DNA from 2 places in the Streptomyces sp. CA-135486 genome. Region 1 is predicted to be linked to the other one. Evidence: predicted binding sites of a transcription regulator. Region 1 holds the regulator's gene; the other holds the start of a gene.

Region 1 (10,669 bases):
GTTTGACGTCCTGGTACATGCCGTCCGCGGTCTTGTACCCGGCAGCGAGAAACCCGAGCCCACCGGCTTCGGACACGGCGGCGGCCAAGGGGGGACAGGATGCGCCGCCCGCCATGGGGGCCTGCACGATCGGGTGCCGGCAGAGATCGGTCAGTGCGGAGGACATGCAGGCATGGTGCCACGTCACCGGCGCGGCACCGAATCGGGTGTTCGGTGCCCGAAAGAGGGCGTGGGCGGGGCTGTGCGGGCCCCCGCTGCGGCGCCGCGGCCGAGCTCTGGGGTGCGATTTCCCCCACCCGGCCATTTCCCGAAACCGGGGGGCATGCCCCCGAGCCCCGTCCGCCGTCGGCTGCGCGACCGCGCAAGGTCTGCGGTACCCACGCGGGGCGGACCCGCCGACAGGCGCGCGCAGCTCACGCGCCCCCGCCGGCCCAGACCCTACCGACCGTTGAACGCGTCCTTCAGGCGGGAGAACAGACCCTGCTGGCCCGGCTGGAACTGGCCCAGTGGCCGTTCCTCGCCCCGCAGCTTCGCCAGATCCCGCAGCAGCCTCTCCTGGTCCGCGTCCAGCTTCGACGGCGTCATCACCTCGACGTGCACGATCAGGTCGCCGCGCCCCCCGCCCCGCAGGTGCGTGATCCCGCGCCCGTGCAGCGGGATCGACTGGCCCGACTGCGTGCCCGGGCGGATGTCGACCTCTTCCATCCCGTCCAGCGTCTCCAGCGGGCACTTCGTGCCCAGCGCCGCCGCCGTCATCGGGATCGTCACCGTGCAGTGCAGATCGTCGCCGCGCCGCTGGAAGACCGGGTGCGGCAGCTCGTGGATCTCCACGTACAGATCACCCGCGGGGCCGCCGCCCGGCCCGACCTCGCCCTCGCCGGCGAGCTGGATGCGCGTCCCGTTGTCGACACCGGCCGGGATCTTGACCGTAAGAGTCCGGCGGGACCGTACACGCCCGTCGCCCGCGCACTCGGGGCACGGCGTCGGCACGACCGTGCCGAAGCCCTGGCACTGCGGGCACGGCCGCGAGGTCATGACCTGCCCCAGGAAGGACCGCGTCACCTGCGAGACCTCACCACGGCCACGGCACATGTCACACGTCTGCGCCGAGGTGCCCGGCGCGGCGCCCTCGCCGGAGCACGTGGTGCACACGACGGCCGTGTCGACCTGGATGTCCTTCGTCGTGCCGAAGGCCGCCTCGTTGAGGTCGATCTCCAGGCGGATCATGGCGTCCTGGCCTCGCCGCGTGCGCGACCTCGGTCCCCGCTGCGACGCCGTCCCGAAGAACGCGTCCATGATGTCCGAGAAGTTTCCGAAGCCACCGGCTCCGAAGCCGCCCGCGCCACCGCCGCCCGCCTGCGACAGCGGGTCCCCGCCGAGGTCGTAGACCTGCTTCTTCTGCGGGTCCGACAGCACCTCGTACGCGGCGTTGATCTCCTTGAAGCGCTCCTGCGTCTTCGGGTCCGGATTCACATCCGGGTGGAGTTCACGGGCAAGCCGGCGGAAGGCCTTCTTGATCTCGTCCTGGGACGCGTCGCGGCGTACGCCGAGTACGGCGTAGTAGTCCGTGGCCACTTACGACTCCGCCAGGATCTGTCCGACGTAACGTGCCACTGCGCGTACCGCTCCCATCGTTCCGGGGTAGTCCATGCGGGTCGGTCCGACCACGCCGAGTTTGGCAACTGCCTCGTCGCCCGAACCGTAGCCCACCGCGACGACGGACGTGGAGTTGAGGCCCTCATGGGCGTTCTCATGACCGATCCGTACGGTCATGCCCATGCCGCCCGATTCCTTCGCCTCACCGAGCAGTTTGAGGAGCACCACATGCTCCTCGAGCGCCTCCAGCACCGGCCTGATGGTCAGCGGGAAGTCGTGCCCGAAGCGGGTCAGATTGGCGGTGCCGCCGATCATCAGCCGCTCCTCGGTCTCCTCGACCAGGGTCTCGAGCAGGGTCGAGAGCACCGTGGAGACGGTCCCGCGGTCCTCCGAATCGAAGGACTCGGGAAGGTCCTGCACCAGCTGCGGCACATCCGCGAAGCGGCGCCCGACGACCCGGCTGTTGAGCCGGGCCCGCAGGTCCGCGAGCGAGCTGTCGCCGAACGGCGCGGGGCAGTCGATCATGCGCTGCTCGACCCGCCCGGTGTCCGTGATCAGCACGAGCATCAGCCGGGCCGGCGCGAGGGAGAGGAGCTCCACATGCCGGACGGTGGACCGGGTCAGCGAGGGGTACTGGACGATGGCGACCTGCCGGGTCAGCTGCGCCAGCAGCCGTACCGTACGGCCGACCACGTCGTCGAGATCGACGGCTCCGTCCAGGAAGCTGTGGATGGCGCGCCGCTCGGGCGACGACAGCGGCTTGACGCCGGCCAGCTTGTCGACGAAGAGCCGGTAACCCTTGTCCGTGGGGATACGGCCGGCGCTGGTGTGGGGCTGGGCGATGTAGCCCTCGTCCTCCAGCACGGCCATGTCGTTGCGGACGGTCGCCGGCGAGACGCCGAGCTTGTGACGCTCGGTGAGCGCCTTGGAGCCGACGGGCTCCTCGGTGCCGACATAGTCCTGGACGATGGCGCGCAGCACCTCGAGTCTGCGTTCGCTGAGCATCGCGCACACCTCCAGCTGTGGTTCCTCGGTGGTGCCTGGCACTCGCTGCGTACGAGTGCCAGCATTTTCCCCGTGCCAGTGTACGGCGGTGAGGTACACCCCTAGCAAGGGCCGCCAGCCAGGACAGCCGACCACGCTACCGCGCGCTGTGCCGGTCGCTGCCAGTAGCGTCGCGGTATGGACGTCAGTTGGGAAGACTTCGGCTGGGAGCGGTTGGCCGACGGGGTGGGGCGTCGACGGCTGCCGGTCTGGGACGCGACCACCGGATTGATCGCCGGTGAGGACCGTGTCCTCATGTACGACACGGGCTCCACACTGCGTGAGGGCGCCGAGCTGCGCACTCAGGCACAGGCGCTGCTGCCCGGCCGCCGCGTGACGCATATCGCACTGAGTCACCCCCACTTCGACCATGTGCTGGGGACGGCGGCGTTCTCGGGGGCCGAGGTGTACGGCGCGGTGGGCATCGCGGATCTGATGCGGCGGGACCGGGACGCGATCCGGGGCTCGGCGGTACGCCACGGGGTCTTGGCCGCCGATGCGGCGGAGGCGGTCGACGTGCTGGTGGTGCCGCAGCATCTGGTGTGCGGCGAGTGGACGCTGGAGCTGGGCGGCCGCCAGGTGCTGCTGGCGAACGTGGGCCCCGGTCATTCGGGCCACGACCTCGCGGTGCTGGTGCCGGGGGACCCGGAGGTGGTGTTCTGCGGCGACCTGGTGGAGGAGTCCGGCGAGCCGCAGGCGGGCCCGGACGCCATCCCGTCCCGCTGGCCGGCGGCGCTGGACCGGCTGCTGTCACTGGGCGGCGAGGACGCGGTGTATGTGCCGGGGCACGGGGCGGTCGTGGACGCGGCGTTCGTACGCGCGCAGCGAGACATGCTGGCGGCGCGCTTCGGGGTGTCGTAGCGTCGCCGAATGCGCAGCTACAGCCCGGATCTGACCCCGCCTTGGAAGAAGTCGCGGCCCGCACCGGAGGTGCCGGCCGAGCCCGATCTGGTCGTGGAGGAGGTCGGGACGGGCTTCTGCGGTGCGGTGATCCGCTGTGAGGCGGGGACGGTGACGCTGGAGGACCGCTTCGGCAAGCACCGGGTCTTCCCGCTGGAGCCGCGGGGCTTCCTCCTGGAGGGGAAGGTGGTCACCCTCGTCCGCCCCTCGGCTGCGGGCCCGGCCCGCCCGGCCCGTACGGCCTCGGGATCGATAGCGGTCCCGGGGGCGCGCGCCCGTGTCGCCCGTGCGGGCCGCATCTACGTGGAGGGCCGCCACGACGCGGAACTCGTGGAACGCGTCTGGGGCGACGACCTGCGCATCGAGGGCGTCGTCGTCGAGTACCTGGAGGGCATCGACGACCTCCCGTCGATCGTCGCCGACTTCGCCCCCGGCCCGGACGCACGCCTCGGCGTCCTGGTGGACCATCTGGTCCCCGGCTCGAAGGAGTCCCGCATCGCGGACCGGGTCACGGGCGCGGACGTGCTGGTGGTGGGCCATCCCTACATCGACGTGTGGGAGGCGGTGAAGCCCTCCTCGGTGGGCATCCCGGCGTGGCCGTCGATCCCGCACGGCCAGGACTGGAAGACGGGCGTCTGCCGCGCACTGGGCTGGCGGGAGAACACGGGGGCGGCGTGGCAGCGGATTCTCTCCGGGGTGCGGTCCTACAGGGACCTGGAACCGGAGCTGCTGGGGCGGGTGGAGGAGCTGATCGATTTCGTGACGGCGCCGTAGGAATGTCCCGCCCCTCCGGCGACTGAGGAGCGGGGCTCGGGGCGGAGCCCCCACTCGGGAAGGCCCGGCAGGGCTCCGCCCCGTCAGTCCACCAGGTCCCGCACCACCGCATCCGCCAGCAACCGCCCCCGCAACGTCAGCACCGCACTCCCCGCCTCGTACGCCCCCGACTCCAGCAGGCCGTCCCCCAGCGCGCGCCCCGCCGCCGCGAGGCCCGCGGGCCGGAGCAGCGACAGTGGCACGCCCTCGCGCAGGCGCAGTTCCAGCAGGACGCGCTCCACCCGGCGGTCCTGCGGCGAGAGCACCTCGCGGCCCGCCCCCGGCGACCGCCCCTCCGCCAGCGCCGCCGCATACGCGCCCGGGTGCTTCACGTTCCACCAGCGCACGCCGCCCACATGGCTGTGCGCCCCGGGTCCCGCGCCCCACCAGTCCGCGCCGCGCCAGTACAGCTCGTTGTGCAGGCACCGGCCCGCCCGGGAGGTCGACCAGTTGGAGACCTCGTACCAGTCGAAACCGGCGCGCGACAGCACGTCGTCGGCGATCAGATACCGGTCCGCGTGGACGTCGTCGTCCGTCATCGGGACCTCACCGCGCCGGATCCGCCGCGCCAGCTGCGTGCCCTCCTCCACGATCAGCGCGTACGCCGAGATGTGGTCGGGACCCGCGCCCACCGCCGCGGCGAGCGACGCGCGCCAGTCGTCGTCGGACTCCCCCGGCGTGCCGTAGATCAGGTCGAGGTTCACATGGCCGAAGCCCGCCGCCCGCGCCTCCGCCACGCATGCCTCGGGCCGCCCCGGCGTATGTGTACGGTCCAGCACCTTCAGCACATGCTGCCGCGCGCTCTGCATGCCGAAGGAGATCCGGTTGAAGCCGCCCTCGCGCAGCTCCGCCAGATACTCGGGGTTCACCGACTCCGGATTCGCCTCGGTGGTGATCTCCGCGTCGTCCGCGAGCCCGAACTCCTCCCGTACGGCATCCAGCATCCGTACGAGATCGGCGGCGGCGAGCAGCGTCGGCGTACCGCCCCCGACGAACACGGTCCGGACCTGTCGCGGGTCGTCGCCGAGCACCTTCCGGGCCAGCCGCACCTCGTCGGTGAGCGTCGCGGCGTAGTTGTCGCGGGAGGCCAGCACGCCGCCCGAGCCGCGCAGCTCGGTCGCCGTGTAGGTGTTGAAGTCGCAGTAGCCGCAGCGGGTCGCGCAGTACGGCACATGCAGATAGAAGGCGAGCGGCCGGTCTCCGGCGCCCTCGAGCGCGGACGCGGGCAGCGTCCCGTTCTCGGGCATCGGCTCACCATCGGGCAGTACGGAAGGCATGCCCCCCATTGTCCGTCACCCAGGACGTGGCCCGGCACGTCGCCTGTGGGCACCCAGGACGTGGCACGGCACGGCTACTGCGCCCGCAGCACCAGCAGCGCGAGATCGTCTCCCGGCGGCGTCTCCGCGAACTCGTGCACCGCCTGCCTGATCCGCTCGGCCACCCCCTGCGCGGTCAGCCCCACGCAGCTCGCCAGCACCCGCGCGAGCCCGTCCCCGTCGTCGAACATCCGCGCCCCCGAGCGCCGCTCCGTCACCCCGTCCGTGACGCAGAGCAGCGTGTCGCCAGGTTCCAGGTCGAAGGTCTGGCTCTGGTAGGCCACGTCCTCGACGACCCCGAGCAGCACCTGCGGCTCAGCCGCCGTGAGCACCCGGCCGTCGGGCCTCAGCAGCAGCGGCAGGGGATGGCCCGCGCTCGCGACTGTGCACCGCACGCCGCCCTGCGCAAAGGGCACCAGCTCGCCGTAGAGGACGGAGAGGAACCGCGCCTGCGGCCCCTCCGGCAGCCCCTGCCCGCCCGCGGCAGCCACCATCAGCGCGGCTGCCTCGGCCGCCTCCATCGCATCGTCGAGGAGGAGTCCGTTCAGCCGGTCGAGCACCGCGCCGACCTGGTATCCCTCGCGAGCGAGCAGCCGCAGCCAGGGCCGGGCGAGCCCGGTCACGACGGCGGCCTCGGGCCCGCTGCCCTGGACGTCGCCGAGCATGAAGCACCAGCGGCCGCCCGAGCCCGCCGGGAAGATGTCGTAGAAGTCGCCGCCCGCGACTCCGTCGTCGCTCGGCTCGTACACGAGGAACTGGTCGACGCCGGGGATCTCCCCGACCTTGCCCGGCAGCAGCCCGCGCTGCAGGATCCTGCTGATGGTGGCCTGCCGGGTGTACTGGCGGGCCGCGCCGATCGCCAGAGCCACCCGCCGGGCGAAGTCCTCGATCAGCGCGGTCACTTCATCGGGCACGCGCCCCGGCCCGTGCCGGGCGACGACCAGTGTGCCGAGCCCGCGCCCGCCCGCGACGAGTCGGTAGGCCAGCGCCGTCCCCTCCTCTTCGCCGGGTTCGCCCTCGGTCGGCCAGGGGATCGACACCGGCCCGTTGCGCGGTGTTTCGGGCAGCCGTGGCGGCTCCTTGCCGAGGACCTCGCGCAGCTTCTCGATCCGGGACTCGTCGCCGTGCCAGACGCGGGCGAGCCGTTGCGCGGCCCCCGACGGGCCGCCCGTGCCCCACCCCGCGCGCCCGGCCTCGCCCTCCAGCCAGATCGCGCACCAGTCGGCGAGCCGCGGCACCAGCAACTGCCCCGCCAGCGCGGCGACCATGTCCTCGTCGAGTTGCCCGGCGAGCAGGTCGGACGCTTCGGCGAGGAAGGAGAGCGCGCCGCGGCTGAGCCAGTCCTGGTCCTCGCGGACGGCGCGGCGCGGCGCGGGCGCGAGGATCTCGGCGGCGCGCAGTCCGCGTTGCATTGCCGGTTCGGCGCCGGGCAGCGGGCAGGTGTCCCAGCCGTCGACGGGCAGCCGGGCCCAGACGGTCTTGAGGGCCGTGAGGTAGGTGATGCCCCAGCGCTCCGCGAGGGCGCCGACGAGATGGAGGCCGCGCCCGTACTCAGGGGTGCCGGTCCGGTCCTCGCCGTCCGGTTCGTTCCGTACGGCCCTGGCCGGGTGATGGTCGGAGACCTCGATCACCAGCGCGGCCGGCTCGCCGTCGGCCTGCTCCTCGAGCCGGCAGAGGAGTTCGACGGTGGTGCCCGCATGCACGACGGCGTTGGTGACCAGTTCGTTGACGACGAGTACGGCGTCGTCCGCGAGCCGGTCCGTACTGTGCCGGCCCGGCTGGCAGCCCCCGCTGCCGGCCGTCCCTCGGCAGAAGGCGCAGGTGGCGAGCAGGCCGAGGTTGGTCCAGTCGGCGAGGGCGGCGCGTACGAAGCGGCGTGCGGCGGACGGCGCGAGGGGGTTGCCCGGCAGACTGGTGCGCGAAATCGACCGTGCGTCATCCCGTAACGGGTACAACGGCGTTGAGCGTTGGACCGTATCGCGCTGCATCGGAAAGGACCCCACGGTGTGGCTCCTGGTCGGTTCTGGCAATGCGCCGCTTATGACACCGACAGAGTGACAGACTGAGCCTGCCCATAAGCGTCGAGTCACCGAAGTGGGCGGATATGAATAAAGATCTTGCGCTGTCGCCCGCCCAGCCGCCCTCCGACGGCGCCTGGATACGTGTGGCGGAGCTGCGCCCGCTGCTGGCCGCGATGACGGCACTGCGGGACGGAGACTTCACGGTACGTGTGCCCGAAACCCATGAGGGCATGTCGGCGGAGCTGGCGGCGATGTTCAACCAGATCGCCGTGCGCAATCAGCACTTCGCGGATGAACTGACCCGGGTGCGCCGGGAGGTGGTGCGGCACGGCAGGCTGGACGACCGTCTGTCGGCGAGCCCCGGCCAGGGCGCCTGGACGTCCGGAGTCATCAGTACGAACGCGCTGCTGGACGCCTTGGTGGTACCGGCCGCCAACGCCACCCGGGTGCTGGACGCGGTGGCGGGCGGCGATCTCACTCAGCGGGTCGATCTGCACGACGGCAACCGCCAGTTGCGCGGCGATCTGCGCCGTCTGGGCCGCGCGGTCAACAAGATGGTGGACCAGCTGTCCCTGTTCACCGGCGAGGTGACCAGGGTGGCCCGGGAGGTGGGCACCGAGGGCCGCCTCGGCGGGCGCGCCAAGGTGCAGGGCCTGTCCGGCAGTTGGCGGGACGTGACCGAGGCGGTCAACACCATGGCCGCCCGGCTGACCGCGCAGGTGCGCGACATCGCCGCGGTGACCACGGCGGTGGCGCGCGGCGACTTGACCCGTACGGTCACGGTCGAGGCGACCGGCGAGCTCCTGGAGCTGAAGCTCACCGTCAACACCATGGTCGACCAGCTCTCGGCCTTCGCCGACGAGGTCACCCGGGTGGCCCGCGAGGTCGGTACGGAGGGCCAGCTGGGCGGGCGGGCCCAGGTCCGCGGCGTGTCCGGCGTCTGGAAAGACCTCACCGACAACGTCAACTTCATGGCGTCCAACCTGACGTCCCAGGTCCGCAACATCGCACAGGTCACCACCGCCGTCGCCAACGGCGACCTGTCCCAGAAGATCACCGTCGACGCCCAGGGCGAGATCCTGGAGCTGAAGTCGACCATCAACACCATGGTCGACCAGCTCTCCGCCTTCGCCGACGAGGTCACCCGCGTCGCCCGCGAGGTCGGCACCGAAGGAAACCTCGGCGGCCGCGCCCAGGTCCGCGGCGTGTCCGGCGTCTGGAAAGACCTCACCGAGAACGTCAACTTCATGGCCGACAACCTCACGTCCCAGGTGCGGAACATCGCGCTCGTGTCCACGGCCGTCGCCCAGGGCGACCTCGGCAAGAAGATCACGGTCGAGGCGAAGGGCGAGATCCTGGAGCTGAAGTCGACCATCAACACCATGGTCGACCAGCTCTCCGCCTTCGCCGACGAGGTCACCCGCGTCGCCCGCGAGGTCGGCACCGAAGGAAACCTCGGCGGCCAGGCTCAGGTCCGCGGCGTGTCCGGCGTCTGGAAGGACCTCACCGACAACGTCAACTTCATGGCGTCCAACCTGACGTCCCAGGTCCGCAACATCGCACAGGTCACCACCGCCGTCGCCAACGGCGACCTCTCCAAGAAGATCACCGTCGACGCGCGCGGCGAGATCCTGGAGCTCAAGGACACCGTCAACACCATGGTGGAGCAGCTGCGCGCCTTCGGCGACGAGGTCACCCGGGTGGCCCGCGAGGTGGGCACGGACGGCAGGCTCGGCGGCCGCGCCCAGGTACTCGGTGTCACCGGTCTGTGGAAGGACCTCACCGACAACGTCAACTACATGGCCGACAACCTCACGTCCCAGGTCCGGAACATCGCGCAGGTGGCGACGGCAGTGGCCCAGGGCGATCTCTCCAAGAAGATCGACGTGGACGCGCGCGGCGAGATCCTGGAGCTGAAGACCACCATCAACACCATGGTGGACACGCTCTCCTCGTTCTCCTCCGAGGTCACGCGCGTGGCCCGCGAGGTGGGTTCGGAGGGCCAGCTCGGCGGCCAGGCGCGGGTCGAGGGTGTGTACGGCACCTGGAAGCGCCTGACGACCAGTGTGAACGAGCTCGCGCTCAACCTCACCACCCAGGTCCGCGCCATCGCCGAGGTGGCGTCCGCCGTCACCCAGGGCGACATGTCCCGCTCGATCACCGTCGAGACCCGCGGCGAGGTCTCCGAGCTCAAGGACAACATCAACCTGATGGTGTCCAACCTCCGCGAGACCACCAGGGCCAAGGACTGGCTGGAGTCCAACCTCGCCCGCCTGGCCAGTCTGATGCAGGGCCACCGCGACCTGATGGAGGTCGCCGACCTGATCCTGCGCGAGCTGACCCCGCTGGTGAACGCGCAGTACGGCGCGTTCTTCCTGGCCGATCCGGACGCCGACGGCACTCCGTCCCGTACGACGTCGACCACCAAGGGACTGGCGTTCATCGCCGGTTACGGCTCCGCCCAGTCGGCCACCATAGACACCACCGGCATGCCGGGCCACGGCCTGGTCCGCCAGGCGGCCCTGGAGAAGAAGCGGATCCTGCTGGAGGAGGCCCCGCCGGACTACATCAAGATCAATTCTGGACTTGGCGAGGCGTCCCCGACCAGCGTCGTCATCATCCCGATCCTCTTCGAGGACAAGCTCCTCGGCGTGATCGAGCTGGCGTCCTTCTCCCGCTTCTCCGACGTCCACCTGGCCTTCTTCGACCAGTTCGTGAACACCATCGGCGTCGCGATCAACACCATCATCGCCAACTCCCGTACCGAGTCACTGCTGGGCGAGTCCCAGCGCCTCGCCATACAGCTCCAGGAGCGCTCCAACGAGCTGCAGCGGCAGCAGGCCGAGCTGCAGCGCTCCAACGCCGAACTGGAGGAGAAGGCGGCGCTGCTGGCGACCTCCTCGCAGTACAAGTCGGAGTTCCTGGCGAACATGTCGCACGAGCTGCGCACCCCGCTGAACTCGCTGCTCATCCTCGCCC
Region 2 (10,669 bases), on a different contig from region 1:
GGTGGATCTGCTGGTCAACAACGCCGGGTTCGGGAACAAGGGGCGCTTGCTGGAAGTGTCCATGGCCGACGAGCTGACGATGCTGAAGGTGCATTGCGAGGCGGTGCTGCGGCTCACCTCGGCGGCGGCCGGGGCGATGCGCGAGCGCGGCCGGGGCGGTGTGGTGAATGTGGCGTCGGTGGCCGCGTTCGTGCCGCGCGGGACGTACGGCGCGTCGAAGGCGTGGGTCGTGCAGTTCACACAGGGAGCCGCGCGGGATCTGGCGGGGTCGGGGGTGCGGCTGATGGCGCTCTGCCCCGGCTTCGTACGCACCGAGTTCCATGAGCGGGCCGGGATGGGCACGGAGAACATCCCGGGGTGGATGTGGCTGGACGCGGACAAGCTGGTTTCGACAGCGTTGTCCGACCTGGCACGCGGAAAGACTCTGTCGATCCCGGACCCGCGGTACAAGGTGCTCATGAGCGTGGTGAAACTGGCGCCGCGGGGGCTGCTGGGCGGAGTCAGCTCGAAGGCCGGTCGTAAATACGGGCCTCAGTAGGAAATGTCTTCGGGCGTTCCCGTGATCAGTTGGACCTCAAGCGACATATGAGGAGTACGGGTTCCAGCATGCATCCCGCCACGGACAACCGCCCCACGGTCCTGCTCGCCATGGGCCCGGGCATCGCCGAGCGGCTGTTCGCCGACCGGCACCGCACCCGGCTGACCGCGCTCGCCCGCACCGACCCGCAGCTGATCGCCCACGACCTGGCGGCCCCGACGCCCGAAGTCGCCGCCGCCCTCGCCGCCGCCGACGTACTGCTGACCTGCTGGGGTGCTCCCCCGCTCACCGCCGAAGTCCTTGATGCCGCTCCCGGATTGCGGGCGGTGGTGCATGCCGCGGGCTCCGTCAGGCATCACATCACCGAGGCGTGCTGGGAGCGCGGCATCGCCGTGACCTCGGCCGCCGCCGTCAACGCCCTGCCCGTGGCCGAGTACACGCTCGCGGCGATCCTCTTCGCGGGCAAGCAGGTGCTGCGCTCGGCACAGCGCTACGGCCGGCTGCGCACGGGCCACGACTGGAGCCGGGAGCTCGCCGACGCCGGCAACTACCGCCGTACGGCAGGAATCGTCGGCGCGTCGCGGATCGGCCGCCGCGTCATTGAGCTGTTGCGGCCGTTCGATTTCGAGGTACTGCTGTACGACCCGTACGTCACCCCCGCCGATGCGGCCGGACTCGGCGCGGTTCTCACCGGTCTTGACGAGCTCTGCAGCCGCAGCCACATCGTCACGGTCCACGCTCCGCAGCTGGCGACAACGCGCCATATGATCGACGGCCGCCGACTGGCGCTGATGCCGGACGGGGGGACCTTGATCAACACCTCGCGTGGCTCGCTGATCGACGGGGAAGCGCTGCTGCCGGAGCTGACATCGGGCCGGCTGCACGCCGTACTCGACGTCACCGACCCCGAAGTCCCGCCCGCCGACTCGCCGTTGTACAGCCTCCCCAATGTCCTGCTGACCCCGCACATCGCGGGCTCGCTCGGCAATGAACTGCACCGGATGGCGGACCGGACCCTCGACGAACTGGAGCGGTACGCGAAGGGGCTGCCCTTCATGGACCCGGTCCTGGCGGCAACGCGGCACCAGTCCGCCTAGGGCGACAGCGCGCCGCCCGGCCCGGCCTGAACTCCGGTCCCGCCCGCCGCGGAGTGGAGGGGACGCCGCACATACCCAGACCGCGTAAAAACGGTATTCATCACTAAAATGGACGTATCCCCCACCCCTCCGGGAGGCGCCATGAAATTCGTACAGATAGTCGACTACAAGACCGCGCAGTACGACAGCGTGGACAAGCTCATGGACAAGTGGGTCGAGCAGACCAAGGGCAAGCGGACCGCCACACACACCGTCACCGGTAAGGACCGGTCCGACGGCTCCCACTATGTCGAGATCGTCGAATTCCCCTCGTACGAAGAGGCGATGAAGAACTCCCACCTTCCGGAGACCGACCGGATCTTCCAGGACATGGTGGCGCTCTGCGACGGGATGCCCTCGTTCACCGACCTCGACGTGGTTCGCGAGGAGCAGCTGAACACGGCGACCGCCCGCCGCTTCTTCCACGAGATAGCCGCCGGAGGCAATCTCGACGCCTTGGAGGAGGTGTTCGCGGCCGACTACCGCGACCACGACATCATGAAGGAGGAGGACACCGTCGTAGGGATCGACAATATTCGCAGCGATGTCACCGGCTATCGCAACGCCTTCGACTTCACCTTCGATCTTGACAGGCAGATCTCCGAGGGTGACGACGTCGTGACGTTGTGGACCTGGACGGGCCGGCACAAGGGCGACTTCATGGGCATCGCCCCCACCGGCAAGCAGTGCACCATGACCGGCACCACGATCTTCCACTTCGAGGACGGGAAGATCCAGGAAGGCTGGTGGCACTTCGACGCCATCGGCCTCATGAAGCAGCTCGGCGCGATGGGCTAGCACAACGGACCAGCGCCAAAACGCTGAAGGCCCCCGTTCCCGCAGCGCGCGGGAACAGGGGCCTTCACACGTCCTGCGACGTCGTCGGTGACGGCGTCCGTGACCGTGTCAGTGGCTGTGACCGTGACCGTGGCCGTGGCCCGCGTCGGCCTCCTCCTCGGCCGGCTTCTCGACGACCAGGGTCTCGGTCGTGAGCAGCAGCGAGGCGATGGACGCGGCGTTCTCCAGGGCGGAGCGCGTGACCTTGACCGGGTCGATGACGCCGGCCTTCACCAGGTCGCCGTACTCGCCGGTCGCGGCGTTGAAGCCCTGGCCCTTGTCCAGCTCCGCCACCTTGGCGGTGATGACGTAGCCCTCGAGGCCGGCGTTCTCGGCGATCCAGCGCAGCGGCTCGACGACGGCGCGGCGGACGACCGCGACACCGGTGGCCTCGTCGCCCTCCTTGCCGAGGTTGCCCTCGAGCACCTTGGCGGCGTGGACCAGCGCGGAGCCACCACCGGAGACGATGCCCTCCTCGACCGCGGCGCGGGTCGCGGAGATGGCGTCCTCCAGACGGTGCTTCTTCTCCTTCAGCTCCACCTCGGTGGCGGCGCCGACCTTGATCACGCACACGCCGCCGGCCAGCTTCGCGAGGCGCTCCTGGAGCTTCTCGCGGTCCCAGTCGGAGTCCGTGGACTCGATCTCGGCCTTGATCTGGTTGACACGGCCGACGACGTCCTCGTGGCTGCCGCCACCGTCGACGATGGTCGTGTCGTCCTTGGAGATGGTGACGCGGCGGGCGGTGCCCAGCACGTCCAGACCGGCCTGGTCGAGCTTGAGGCCGACCTCCTCGGCCACCACGGTGGCACCGGTGAGGGTGGCAATGTCCTGCAGCATCGCCTTGCGGCGGTCGCCGAAGCCCGGGGCCTTGACCGCGACCGCGTTGAAGGTGCCGCGGATCTTGTTGACCACGAGGGTGGAGAGGGCCTCGCCCTCGACGTCCTCGGCGATGATCAGCAGCGGCTTGGAGCTGCCCGCCTGGATGACCTTCTCGAGCAGCGGCAGCAGGTCCTGGATCGAAGAGATCTTGCCCTGGTGGATGAGGATGTACGGCTCGTCGAGGACGGCCTCCATCCGCTCCTGGTCGGTCACCATGTACGGCGACAGGTAGCCCTTGTCGAAGGCCATGCCCTCGGTGAAGTCGAGCTCCAGACCGAAGGTGTTGGACTCCTCGACGGTGATGACACCGTCCTTGCCGACCTTGTCCATGGCCTCGGCGATCAGCTCGCCGACCTGCTGGTCCTGCGCGGAGAGCGCGGCGACGGCAGCAATGTCGGCCTTGTCGTCGATCGGGCGGGCGGTCGCGAGGAGCTCCTCGGACACGGCCGCGACCGCGGCGTCGATGCCCTTCTTCAGGGCGGCCGGGGACGCGCCGGCGGCGACGTTGCGCAGGCCCTCGCGGACGAGCGCCTGGGCCAGCACGGTGGCGGTGGTGGTGCCGTCACCCGCGATGTCGTTGGTCTTGGTCGCCACCTCCTTCACCAGCTGGGCGCCGAGGTTCTCGTACGGGTCCTCGACCTCGACCTCACGGGCGATGGTCACGCCGTCGTTGGTGATGGTGGGTGCGCCGAACTTCTTGTCGATGACGACATTGCGGCCGCGGGGGCCGATCGTCACCTTGACGGTGTCGGCAAGCTTGTTGACGCCACGCTCGAGGGCGCGACGGGCGTCCTCGTCGAACTTCAGGATCTTCGCCATGGAGCTGAATCAGTCCTCTCAAAATGAACTGCGCCCCTGACCACCCGGCACACGTGAATGAACACAGCAGCGGGGGCCAGGGGCGCAGTTCACAGCAAATTCTGGTGAATTACTTCTCGATGATCGCGAGCACGTCGCGAGCCGAGAGGACGAGGTACTCCTCGCCGTTGTACTTCACCTCGGTGCCGCCGTACTTGCTGTACAGCACGATGTCGCCGGTCTTCACGTCGAGCGGAAGACGCTCGCCGTTCTCGAAGCGGCCCGGGCCCACGGCCAGGACGACGCCCTCCTGGGGCTTCTCCTTGGCGGTGTCCGGAATGACCAGGCCAGAGGCCGTGGTCTGCTCGGCGTCGAGCGGCTGGACCACAATGCGGTCCTCGAGCGGCTTGATGGCAACCTTGGAGCTGGCGGTCGTCACGATCCGACCTCCCCCTTCGGAGATCTCACGGGGTTAACTGTCTGAGGTGGCGACCAGGTGGATCCGTCGTCGCGGGTGCCGGACCTGCCCGTCGCTGTGTTGGCACTCTCCGGTGGGGAGTGCCAGAACTGAGACTATGACCGGGATTAGCACTCGGTCAAGCGGAGTGCCAATTGATCTGCCGCGCGGCGGCTTCAGCAGCCCCTGAGGCACGGCGCGGACGGGAGCCGGCCCCGCCCCGTGGAACCCCCGTCCGGCGTAGTCCCGCCCGGCGCCTGGCCAGCCTTCTCAGACGTAGTCCTCCAGGCGGGCCACCGCGTACCCCTGCTCCTGGATGCGGCGCAGCAGCCGCGCCGTGGTCCTCGTCTCCGCCCGCACGATGTCGCCGGGGTGGAGCCGTTCGCCCTCCGCGTACTCCCTGGCCAGCACCACCGCACGGATCCCGCAGTCGGCCGCCGCCCGCAAGGTGTCCCCGTTGTAGGTCGCGTGCGGCGGGCGGAACAGATGACGCTCCCGCTGCCCGCAGATCTCGGCGCGCTGCCTCTCGTACGAGAGGGTGCTCAGGTCGGAGCGGGCGCTCGAACGGAACATGCTGACCGGCAACTTCAGCTCGGCGGTCATCCGGACGAACTGCGGGTCGTGCGCCGCGCCCTCGTCGAAGGTGAGGAAGACGACCTTGTCGGGGGTGCGCACCCGGTCCACCACATACGCCGTAGAGAGCCGGTGCGCAGGCGGCTTCGGCGCGGCGGCGAGCGGTCCGGCCAGCCCCCACCGCTTGTGCACCGCCGAGCCGGGCGGGCCCGCGCCGGGGGTGACCCTCTGCGCGGCCTTGCGCCCGAGGCGCTCGATCGGGTCCACCGACTGAGCGCACCCCGCGGTGAGCAGCGCACCGGCCGCCAGCAGCCCGGCCAGCAGCCGGTGCGCCCCTGTCATACGTAGTCCTCCAGCCTCGCCACGGCGTAGCCCTTGTCGGTGACCGTCTTCATCACCCGCCGGATCATGTCGGGCATGGTGCCCTTCCAGTCATGGCGGCCACGGAAGTGCGTGAGGATGATGTCGCCGGGGTGCAGGTCCCGGTCCCACTCCCGCCACTCCATGTGATCGGGAAATGCCTCGGCGGCCCACAGAGGCACGGCCTTCACACCACACGACCGGGCGACGCGCAGCGTGTCCCGGTTGTAGTTGCCGTACGGCGGGCGGAAGAGCGGGGGCCGCTTTCCGTACCGCTTCTCGAGCTTGGCCTCCTGACCGCAGATCTCCCTCTTCTGCTGGGTGTACGAAAGGCCGGGCAGGTATCGGTGGTTGAGGGTGTGGTTCTGCAGGGCGACGCCGTGGTCCTGCATCTGTTTGAAGTAGTCGTAGTTGTCGTCGATCAAGTAGTCGCTGAGGAAGGCGCTGTACGGGATCTGGAGATCGTTCATCATCCGGAGCAGGGCGGGGTCCTTCTCCGCACCGTCGTCGATCGTCAGGAAAACAATCTTCTCCTTGACCGGCACCGTGGTGAAGACCGGTGGCAGGGACTCGCCACCCTCCACCTCGAAGCCCTTGCGGGTGGTGATCTTCGGCTTCTCGGCGGGCGGCTGGGGGGCGGCCAGCGGGGTCTTGGCCAGGCCCCACTTCTTGGCGGCGAGCGCCCGTGCCGCCTGGGCATGCTTCACCTTCGCCACGTACGCGGAGAGCGCGCCGGCCGGTCCTGGCGGCTGCTTCGGCTGCTGACCCGGGGCAGGTTCCGCGCCCCTGCCGGCGTCCGGGGACTCGGCGGCGCAGGCGGCGGCGAGGGCAGCGACCAGGAGCACGGCCAGGACGGCACGGGCCCTGCCGACTCGCGCCCCATTCAGAGTACTTTTTGACTTTTGTCGTACTAGCTGCATGGCGCCGCATCCTGTCAGCACGGGTCCGTACGGCCCGGCCGACACCGCCGCCGCGGGCGCACCATCCCCCGGCTGGCCCACAATGGGCCGGGTGAACGACCTCGATCCCCTTGCCTCCTTCGCCGCTCTGCTCACCGAGGAGGGGCGGGCGCTGCTGGACTCCCTGGCCGACTACAACCCGTCCGAGGAACTGGCCGTCGCCACCCGGCTGCGCCGCGAGCACCCGGCGGAACTGGTCTCGGCGGCGCTCGGGCAGGCGCGGCTGCGACAGCGGGCGGCCGCCAAGTTCGGGCCCGAGGACGCGGGCCGGATGTACTTCACGCCGAACGGCGTCGAGCAGGCGACCCGCCGCTCCGTCGCCTCGTACCGCGCCGAGCGCTTCGCCGCCCTCGGCGTACGGAACGTGGCGGACCTGTGCAGTGGCATCGGCGGCGACGCGATCGCGCTGGCCCGGGCCGGCATCTCGGTCCTGGCGGTGGACCGGGACCCGCTGACGGCCGAGACCGTGCGCGCGAACGCCGAGGCGCTGGGTCTCGCGGAGCTGATCGAGGTCCGGTGCGCGGATGTCACCGACATCGACACGGCCTCGTACGACGCGGTCTTCGTCGACCCGGCCCGCAGGGGAGGACGCGGCCGGATCTTCGACCCGGAGGCGTACTCCCCGCCCCTGTCCTGGGCGATCGACGCGGCCCGCACCCGCCCGCACGCGGCACTCAAGATCGCCCCCGGCATCCCGCACGAGGCCGTCCCCGAGGACGCCGAGGCGGAGTGGATCTCCGACCACGGCGATGTGAAGGAGGCCGTGCTCTGGTTCGGCACGGCTCCCCGCACGGTACGGGCCACCCTGCTCCCCGGCCCGCGCGCGCTCACCGGCCGCGGGCTGCCCGATCCGGCGGTGCGGAAGGTGGGGCGTTTCCTGTACGAGCCCGGCGGCGCGGTCATCCGCGCGCATCTGGTCGCCGAGGTCGCGGAGGAACTGGAGGGCGGGCTGGTCGACGAGACAATCGCGTACATCACGGCGGACGAGCTGCGCCCGACGCCGTTCGCGACGGCGTACGAGATCACCGATGAACTCCCCTTCAATCTGAAGAAGTTGAAGGCGCTGCTGCGGGAGCGGGAGGTCGGCGTACTGACGGTGAAGAAGCGCGGCTCGGCAGTGGAGCCGGAGGAACTGCGCCGCAAGGTGAAGCCGCAGGGCCCGAATGCGGCGACGGTCTTTCTCACCCGGGTGGCGGGGGCGCCGACGATGCTGATCGGTCGGCCCGCGTAAGCCGGGTCCCCATCCCCCTACACGGTTCCGCCTCAGCGGTGCGTGCCCCCGCGGCCCGCCGGCAGCGGCACGGCCGTCAGCAGCCGTACCGCCCACCGGTAGTGGCTCACCGCCTTCGCGATGCCGAGCAGCCCCGTCAGCCAGAGGATGAACCCAAGGCCCATCAGCATCGTGACGTCGGCGTACGTCTCCTGGCCGCGCTCCGCCGTCGCCGGGGTCGCGAAAGAGAGCCAGAGTCCCAGCGCGCACAGCAGGAACGACGGCACGAACCAGCACAGGCTCACTCCGGGCGAGCGGAAGCGGGCGTCGCTCGTCGGGTCGCGGTCCAGCGAGGACCACTGGGTGAGCCGTTCACGGACGGTCTTGTCGCGGCGGACGCCAAGTCCGATCACAATGCCGGTCGGGATCAGGAACCCGGCGGCCAGGCACGCGAAGATCACTCCGAACAGGGCGCTGAACATGTCGACGCTCTCCTCGAAGGTCTTCAGCGCCGCGCCGGCCAGGCCCCATCCCACCGCCAGGCCGAACGCCGTCAGCCACAGCAGCAGCAGCCGCGACACCCCGATGCTCAGCCGGTGCAGTTCCTCCATCGCCTTCGCCCGGTCGGCGAGCAGCGCCTCGCGGTCGGGCCAGCAGCGTATTTCCACAGGCGGCGGGGGCGGGGGCAGAGTGCGGCTGGACATGTGTCCGACCCTATCGACCGTCCGGGGCGCACTCGGAGGCGCGGGCCAACAGCAGGTCCCTCTCCCGCTCGTTGCGCGTCAGCGATGCCGCCCGCTCGAACTCCGCCCGCGCCTCCGCCGTACGCCCGAGCCGTGCCAGCAGGTCCCCGCGCACGCTCGGCAGCAAGTGGTAGTCCTTCAGGGCGGGTTCGGCGGCCAGTTCGTCCACCATCGCGAGCCCCGCCTCCGGTCCTTCCGCCATCGAGACCGCGACCGCGCGGTTCAACTCCACGACAGGGGACGGGGTGAGCGCCGCGAGCTGTCCGTACAGGACGGCGATCGTCGGCCAGTCCGTCTCCTCGTAGCGCATCGCCTGGGCATGGCAGGCGGCGATCGCGGCCTGGAGGGCGTACGGGCCGGGGGCACCGCTCGCCGTCGCGTTCGCCCGTGCCAGCGCCGCGAAACCGCGCCGGATCAGCATTTGGTTCCAGCGGGAGCGGTTCTGGTCGGCGAGCAGCACCGGCTCGCCGTCCGGGCCGGTGCGCGCCGCCGTGCGTGAGGCCTGGATCTCCAGCAGTGCGACCAGGCCGTGGACTTCGGGCTCCTGGGGCATGAGGCCGGCCAGCACCCGGCCGAGCCGCAGCGCGTCCTCGCAGAGCGCCGGGCGCTGCCAGTCGTCGCCCGCCGTCGCCGAGTAGCCCTCGTTGAAGACGAGGTAGATGACTTCCAGGACCGACGACAGGCGCTGGGCGCGCTCGGAGCCGTACGGGACCTCGAAGGGGACGCCCGCCTTGGCGAGGGCGCGTTTGGCGCGGACGATCCGCTGGGCGACCGCCGGCTCCGTGGCCAGGAAGGCGCGCGCGATCTCCTCGGTGGTCAGGCCGCCGAGGAGCCTCAGTGTGAGGGCGATCCGTGCGTCCGTCGACAGCACCGGATGGCAGGCGGTGAAGATCAGCCGCAGCAGATCGTCGTCGATGTCCTCGGTGTCGGCCGGCTCGGGCGGTGGCACGTCCTCCAGGGCGCGCCCGACCTCCGCCAGCTTGCGGGCGTAGGTCTCCTTGCGGCGTACGAGATCGATCGCGCGATGCTTGGCGGTGGCCATGAGCCAGGCGCCCGGCCGGTCCGGGACACCCGACTCCGGCCACTGCTCCAGCGCGGCGACCAGAGCGTCCTGCGCGATCTCCTCGGCGATGCCCACGTCGCGCACGATGCGGGCGACACCGGCGATGATCCGCGCGTACTCGATCCGAAATACCGCTTCAACCGCGCTTGCTGCCGTCACGGCCACCCATCAGAACAGCCGTGGGCAGGGCGAGCAAGCGCAGGGCCCTCAGCCCTCGGCGATCTCGCGGATCTCGGAGGTGACGTTCCAGTGCTCCTCGTGGACCTGCAGGAACCGCTTGGTCCACTCCAGGACCTCGGCCTTGTCCTTGGCCTGCAGGATGGCGTATCCGCCGACCACTTCCTTGCTCTCGGTGAAGGGCCCGTCGGTGACCGTCAGCTTCCCGCCGGACCAGGTGACCCGGGTGCCCTGCGAGCTCGGGGTCAGCCCATTGGTGTCGAGCAGGACCCCCGCCTTGGTCATCTCCTCGATCAGCTTGCCCATCCGCTCCATGAGCTCGGGGCTGGGGCCCTCGGCGGGCATCTCGTTCTCGTTGACGCGGACCATGGTCAGGTAGCGCGGCATGGTGGCTCCTCGGGTCGGGTGAGCGGGGCCGTTCCCCGCCTCTCACTCATGCGTCGAACGGGAGACGGCCGGATCGACATCCTTCGCAGGATTCTTCTGAGGTTTTTCCGGAGCGGCCACTGGTACGGCCCGATCAGCGGCCACTGGTACGGCCGGATCAGTGGCCACTGGTACGGCCCGATCAGCGGCCACCCGTGCGGTCCGATCAGCCGATGTCAACCGACTCGAAGCGCCAGCGGTGCGCCGGCCGCGTGATCAAGTCCGCGGTCGGCTCCGGCAGTTCCGGCAGCTCCGCGCCCACGTCTGATCCCTCCCACCAGGTGATCACCAGCACCCGGTCGTCCGGCGCGCGGAACGTCTCCCGGCGCAGTGGCTGCCGCGCCAGCTCCTGGCCCCGCGCCCACTCCAGCAGCTCACCACCCCGGCCCTGGGCCGCCCGGGCCTCCCACATCAACGCGACCGTCATGAGTAGAGGTTGTCCTTGCTGATCTCGTGCACATGGTCGTGGCTATGCGCGGCGCCCGGCACATGCGTGTCCGTCACTGGCAGCGA

The links. The regulator HrcA, encoded in region 1, represses chaperone genes, less so after heat shock. The targets are predictions, from matches to a motif close to TTNGCACTCNGNNNNNCNGAGTGCNAA.
Region 2: a site for HrcA is predicted at 4,774-4,800, ahead of groES (co-chaperone GroES). Genes of this name have one in related genera too.

The regions. Positions count from the first base shown of each region.
Region 1 is NZ_JBNJMM010000001.1:1,332,554-1,343,222, reverse strand. It holds gene ACQEVG_RS05975 (nitronate monooxygenase) at 1-166, opposite strand, end outside; gene dnaJ (molecular chaperone DnaJ) at 439-1,575, opposite strand; gene hrcA (heat-inducible transcriptional repressor HrcA) at 1,576-2,601, opposite strand; gene ACQEVG_RS05960 (MBL fold metallo-hydrolase) at 2,779-3,501, shown strand; gene ACQEVG_RS05955 (DUF3097 domain-containing protein) at 3,511-4,314, shown strand; gene hemW (radical SAM family heme chaperone HemW) at 4,398-5,630, opposite strand; gene ACQEVG_RS05945 (SpoIIE family protein phosphatase) at 5,705-7,657, opposite strand; gene ACQEVG_RS05940 (HAMP domain-containing protein) at 7,864-10,669, shown strand, end outside.
Region 2 is NZ_JBNJMM010000002.1:900,445-911,113, reverse strand. It holds gene ACQEVG_RS23510 (SDR family NAD(P)-dependent oxidoreductase) at 1-538, shown strand, start outside; gene ACQEVG_RS23505 (hydroxyacid dehydrogenase) at 607-1,635, shown strand; gene ACQEVG_RS23500 (ester cyclase) at 1,777-2,472, shown strand; gene groL (chaperonin GroEL) at 2,581-4,209, opposite strand; gene groES (co-chaperone GroES) at 4,319-4,627, opposite strand; gene ACQEVG_RS23485 (hypothetical protein) at 4,916-5,560, opposite strand; gene ACQEVG_RS23480 (polysaccharide deacetylase family protein) at 5,557-6,498, opposite strand; gene ACQEVG_RS23475 (class I SAM-dependent methyltransferase) at 6,581-7,768, shown strand; gene ACQEVG_RS23470 (hypothetical protein) at 7,801-8,451, opposite strand; gene ACQEVG_RS23465 (RNA polymerase sigma factor) at 8,462-9,712, opposite strand; gene ACQEVG_RS23460 (YciI family protein) at 9,761-10,117, opposite strand; gene ACQEVG_RS23455 (hypothetical protein) at 10,323-10,583, opposite strand; gene tsaD (tRNA (adenosine(37)-N6)-threonylcarbamoyltransferase complex transferase subunit TsaD) at 10,580-10,669, opposite strand, start outside.